Limnospira fusiformis SAG 85.79: one gene and its partner. The protein of the gene in region 2 interacts with the protein of the main gene of each other region in a pairwise test. Links are inferred from orthologs where the notes say so. Each region holds a gene or a part of one and is shown on either strand. Other genes may lie near its edges.

What was found.
Region 1: the proteins of gyrB (region 2) and gyrA interact in binary tests that used the Escherichia coli proteins (3 or more experiments, as listed by UniProt). The link is inferred for Limnospira fusiformis SAG 85.79 from one-to-one orthologs.

The regions. Positions count from the first base shown.
Region 1 is NZ_CP051185.1:1,664,855-1,668,123, forward strand. The notes cover bases 79-3,269. They hold gyrA (DNA topoisomerase (ATP-hydrolyzing) subunit A), read right to left. Parts: upstream 2,928-3,269; coding sequence 279-2,927; downstream 79-278. Other genes in these bases: HFV01_RS07930 (histone deacetylase family protein), read left to right, coding at 3,129-3,269. UniProt on the Escherichia coli protein: A type II topoisomerase that negatively supercoils closed circular double-stranded (ds) DNA in an ATP-dependent manner to maintain chromosomes in an underwound state.
Region 2 is NZ_CP051185.1:527,477-530,425, reverse strand. What follows is about bases 79-2,949. They hold gyrB (DNA topoisomerase (ATP-hydrolyzing) subunit B), read right to left. Parts: upstream 2,548-2,949; coding sequence 610-2,547; downstream 79-609. Other genes in these bases: miaA (tRNA (adenosine(37)-N6)-dimethylallyltransferase MiaA), read left to right, coding at 2,669-2,949; HFV01_RS02630 (LCIB family protein), read left to right, coding at 114-518. UniProt on the Escherichia coli protein: DNA gyrase negatively supercoils closed circular double-stranded DNA in an ATP-dependent manner to maintain chromosomes in an underwound state.

The sequences.
Region 1 (3,269 bases), 1.1 Mb from region 2 along the record:
ACCCAACGTAGTCAATATAGCAAAAGTCAGGCAGGAAAACCCGCCATGACTTTTGTTATATCGATTGGAAAGCACACTACTTAGGTTTCTAATCTGATTATAACCGATATTGTCAGATTTTTATATCCGATTTGTGCAACTTTTTTGTATTGATGGACTTGCTCAAATTGTTAATTGATATATTGAATTGATATATTGAATTGATATATGAAAAACTCCCCCCTAACCAGACCTATTAGGAGGAAATGGGGGGAGTAGGGTTTCTAGGTTGTCAGAGTTCAGTTATTGACTTCTTGAAGTTCAACGTCAGTATTAGGGTCAACATCAACTTCGGTATCGTCCCCTTCACCGGATAAAGGGACTAAAGCCACAGCAGCGATCGCATCTTCCTTATCTAAGCGTTGTACCCGCACCCCTGTAGCATTGCGGGACTGTCGAGAAATAGCGCTAATCACCTGACGAATAATAATCCCCCGGCTAGTAATTAACATCAATTCATCAGTATTATGTACCACCTGAAGCGCCACCACACAATCACCAGATAAATGGGGTTTAAACTTAGTAGCAATAATGCCTTTTCCGGCGCGATTTTGTAAGCGGAATTGAGACACAGGAACTCGTTTTCCATAACCCCTAGTAGTAATGACCAAAATAGAAACCCCATCAGGTTCAACTTCAGTAGTAGCTATCTCTTCAGATTCCGTATCATCCACCTCTTCAACGGTAGTATTTTCCTCCTCTTCTATTTCCGTTTCTTCACCCCCCAATTTAGGAATACTAGCCACAATGAAACTAGGGAGAATATCCATCCCAATGAGTTCATCATCTGGTTTTAGTTTCATAGCTTTAACCCCACGGGTAGCGCGACCGAGGGGTCGTAATTGTTTATCATCAGTGTGGAAATGAATAGCCATACCCAGGCGAGAACCGATAATAACGCTATCATCCACCTTAGCACTGCGTACCCAACGCAACTCATCTCCTTCATTTAAGGAAATCGCAATTATGCCATTAGAACGGATATTGTTAAAAGCGGAAAGGGCAGTTTTTTTGATGTAACCCCCCTTAGTTAGCATCACCAAATATTCATCGTTACTAAATTCCCCAACCGCCACCAAAGAGGTGATTTTCTCATCCCGAGGAATTGGTAACATTTGCACAATCGGAACCCCCCGAGCGATGCGGGAGCCGATAGGTATTTGATAGGCTTTTAAACAGTAAGCAACCCCCCGTTCAGTAAAGAACATAATACTGTCATGGTCGCAACAACTCAAGAAATGTTTAACCCCATCATCCTCCTTCATTTTAGTTCCAGATTTACCGCGAGTGGCGCGATTTTGAGCCTCAAAAGTATTAACGGGCATCCGTTTAATGTACCCTTGTTCAGTGAGAAGAATAATTGCTTTTTCATTAGCAATCAAATCGGTATCTTCTAGCTCACTTTCTTCGAGTTCAATTTCGGTCCGTCGGGGTGTGCCGTGACGTTGTTTAATTTCTTGAGCTTCCTGTTCAACAATTTCTAAAATCCGTTCTCGGCGATTTAAAATATCGTTTAGGTCAGCAATTTTCGCCAAAAGTTCTTGATGTTCTTGTTCAATTTTCTGAGCTTCCAAGGCGGTTAAACGTCGCAGTTGCATTTGTAAAATAGCATCAGCTTGTGGTTCAGAAAGTCCGAACCTTTCGATTAACTCCTGTTTAGCTGTAGGGCTATCAGCAGCATGGCGAATTAGGGCAATAATTGCATCAAGATTATCGAGAGCAATTAATAGTCCTTGCAGGAGGTGATCACGTTCTTCAGCTTTGCGTTTTTCATATTCAGTACGCCGCCGGATAGTGTCGATGCGGAAGTCTAGGAAAACATGGAGATATCGCTTGAGGGTAAGCAATTCTGGTTTTCCGTTAACTAGGGCTAACATATTAGCGCCGAAGTTGGTCTGAAGGGGAGTTTGTTTATAAAGGTTGTTGAGAACCACCCTAGGATAGGCATCTCGTCGGAGTTCCACGACGATCCGCATCCCTTCACGATCGCTTTCATCTCGGATATCTGATATCCCCTCCAGGCGCTTCTCATTCACCATTTCGGCGATTTTTTCGATTAAAGCGGCTTTATTGGTTTGGTAGGGTAACTCAGTGATGATAATAGCTTCCCGGTCTGGTCGTCCTCGGTGTTCAATGGTTTCAATTTGGGCAACTCCCCGCATGGTGATAGAACCCCGTCCGGTGGTGTAGGCTTCCCGAATACCAGACCTTCCGAGAATTTTCGCCCCGGTCGGGAAGTCAGGACCGGGAATATAGCGCATTAGTTCAGTATCAGTAATTTCGGGGTTATGAATTAGCGCGACTAAGCCATCGACTAACTCATTGAGGTTATGGGGGGGGATGTTAGTTGCCATTCCGACGGCGATACCGGAGGAACCGTTGAGCAACAGTTGAGGAATGCGGGCCGGAAGCACTAGGGGTTCTTGTTGGGAACCGTCAAAGTTATCGCCAAAATCTACGGTATCGGAGTCGATATCCCGCAACATGGCTTCGGAGGTCAGGTAGTGCAGGCGACATTCTGTGTATCGCATGGCGGCGGGGGGGTCATTATCGACAGACCCAAAGTTCCCGTGACCTTGAATTAGGGGCGATCGCATCGAAAATTCCTGGGCCATCCGCACTAGGGCATCGTAGACGGCTGTATCACCGTGGGGGTGATATTTCCCCAGAACCTCCCCTACCACCCGGGCGCACTTCCGAAAGGGGCGATCGGGCATTAGGCCTAGTTCATTCATGGCATACAGGATGCGACGATGGACTGGTTTAAACCCATCCCTGGCATCTGGCAGCGCCCGACCTACAATGACGCTCATGGCGTATTCGAGATAGGATTGCTGCATCTCGTTCCGCAAATCCGTTGGGATAATTCGGGATTCGGAAGCGCTCATAGAATTTAAAACTCCATTAATATTGCAAAAACCGTCGCTTTTTTGTGAAATAATTCAGATCAAATAAATTGATTTTCGATTATTATTTGAAAAGGCGCGACTAGGCTATAAAATTATAGCATACTTTGCACATATTTTCGATGGGAATCCCTCTCGGCCCTATTGCCTTTTTGTCCCCTGTTGTTAGCCCCGGCACGGTCAATGTTAACTGTTATCTACTCTGACGAATTTCTGGAACACAAAACGGGTTTATTTCATCCAGAACGACCCGAACGCCTCAAAGCGATCGTCCAAGGTTTGCGGGCCACCCCCTGGCGTGACCAACTGACTTGGTTATCACCC
Region 2 (2,949 bases):
GACAAAAAACTAATTTTGTGCATAGACTCAGACAGCGATAATCCCAAAAATTGACTTAGCACTCCCCCAAACCTATAATTTTTAACACTGATGAATATTAACTACCTTTTGCCATTTCTAAACATGGAGAAATCGGCAAAGTTTATCGGTCGGGAATAGATAAGGCTTCCCATGTTTGTGGTGCTTTAGAAGCAATTGTTAAGGAGTTAGAATCTGGTTATCTGCAATTAATGACCGATATGCAGGATATTGAGCAATCTATCATCCGTCAAAAAATCATTTTGGCGCTTAAATATGGGGATAAACCTAATCTAGTAGAAATCACTCAGTTAGCTAGTAAAATTATTTCAGAAGATGTAGAAAAGTTGTTATCTCCGGTGGATAATTTCGTGTTTAATTATGGGGTTATGACGGGGATTCAGATTCACGGCCCGATGGATACTCATTGGATTTATCCCCATGATTTTTATCTAGTTAGTTCTCAGTTACCAGGAGGCAAGAAAAACCTATTTTTGTAGGTTGATAGCAGCTAACCCACGGGTGAACTGGAAAGAACTGATGCGATCGCTTTCAAAAACTCAGCACATCAGTTCTCAGGCGGCGGGAAAATTAGATATCCAAATCAGTGATATCCAAACGAGGAGCATGATCCTCGATAAACTGGCGACGAGGCGCAACCCGATCGCCCATTAACACGGTAAAGATGTGGTCAGCCTCCGCCGCATCCTCAATTTCCACCCGTTTAATGCTGCGAGTTTCCGGGTTCATCGTTGTGTCCCAGAGTTGATTCGGCATCATTTCCCCCAAACCTTTAAACCGTTGGATGGTATAATTAGCATTATCGGGGAACTCAGCCAATTGTTGCTGCAATTGTTGCTCATTATAGCAATAGTAGTGATTGCGTCCCCTTTCCACCTTATAAAGAGGCGGACAGGCGATATAAATAAAACCCTGATCAACCAACTCTCGCTGATAGCGATAGAAAAAGGTTAACAGCAAAGTCCGAATATGAGCGCCATCAACATCAGCATCAGTCATAATGATCACTTTGTGATAGCGCAACTGAGACGGGTCAAACTCCTCCCCCTTAATACCCAATCCCAAAGCGGTAATTAGTGATTGAATCTCATTATTTTTGTAGATTTTCGCATCATCGGTTTTCTCAATGTTCAGAATCTTACCACGCAGGGGTAAAATCGCCTGAGTACGGCGATCGCGTCCTTGTTTAGCGCTACCACCCGCACTATCTCCCTCAACCAAAAAGATTTCCGACTCTTCCGGGTCACGGCTGCTACAATCTGCCAACTTTCCTGGTAACGGAGAAGATTCTAACACAGATTTGCGGCGCACCAAATCCCGCGCGCGCCGTGCTGCTTCCGCCGCCTTAAAAGCCTGAATAGCCTTCTCTAAAATGGCATCAGCCACATTAGGGTTAAAATCCAGAAACTCAGTCAGAACCTCGCCGACCAGGGAATCGACAATTCCGCGAACTTCGGTATTTCCCAGCTTAGTTTTGGTTTGTCCCTCAAATTCCGGGTCAGGAACCTTAACAGAAATCACCCCAGTCAAACCTTCCCGGACATTTTCCCCCCCCAGGTTAGGCTCATTATCCTTAATCTTATTACGCTTACGGGCGATCGCATTCATGGTGCGAGTCAGAACAGTTTTCAGCCCTTCCAAATGGGTACCACCATCAACGGTGCGGATATTGTTAGCAAAACCCAAAATCGTGTCGCTGTAGGCATCAACACACCACTGTAGAGCCACTTCCACCTGAACATTATTGCGTTCACCAGACACATAAATAGTATCTTCGTGGAGAGCCTGCTTTTCCCGGTTCATGTAGGTAACATATTCCTTAATGCCCCCCTCGTAACAGTAACTCTCAACCTTAGCCTCTTCCCGTTTGAGTAACTCCAGCCTGTTATCGGTGAGAGTAATGCGTACTCCTGCATTCAGATAAGCCAGTTCCCTTAAACGGCTGGCAATGGTATCATATTCAAACTCTATCCCCGTGGTGAAAATCTTGGTATCGGGTTTAAAGCAGACAGAAGTTCCCGTTTGGGTTTCTTTGCTAGAGTGTTCCTCTAGTTCTGTGACCGGAACCCCTCGCTCGTAGCGTTGAACGTATCGTTTGTGGTCTCGTAATACTGTTACTTCCACCCATTCTGATAAAGCGTTCACAACGGAGATACCCACCCCGTGTAAGCCGCCTGATACCTTATAGCCACCGCCGCCGAACTTTCCTCCTGCATGGAGAACAGTCATTACGGTTTCTAGGGCTGATCTGCCAGTTTTGGAGTGGGTGTCAATGGGGATACCTCGACCATCGTCAGTTACTCTGACGGAGTTATCTGGGTTGATCTCAACTTCGATGTGCGTGCAATAGCCAGCTAACGCCTCATCAACGGAGTTATCAACAACCTCATAAACTAAGTGGTGAAGGCCGCGTGGTCCGGTAGAACCAATATACATCCCCGGACGTTTGCGGACTGCTTCAAGACCTTCAAGAACTTGGATCTGGTCTGCTGAGTACGTGCTGGTCATCTAAAAACTGCTCCAATAATGGCGCTGAAGCCCAGGGGCTTCAAAAATGAGAAATATAGCCAAAATTGTAACACAAAAGGGTTATAGACGAGATGAGGGCAGGCTAAATTAAAGTTTGGATATGGGATATACCAATCATACAATCGACGATGGTCAACTTTTCACTCCTCCAACTGGGGTGATTGTGGTTTGTGGCGCGACGGCTACGGGAAAATCGGGTTTGGGGTTAACTTTGGCTAAACGCCTGGAAACGGTGATTCTCAGTGCGGACTCACGCCAAGTATACCGGGAGTTTGACATCGGAACTGCTAAACCTACTTTAGCAGAAAGGGAACAAGTCCCCCATTATCTGATTGATATCTGCGATCCGACGGAAACCCTAACTCTCGCAGATTATCAGGA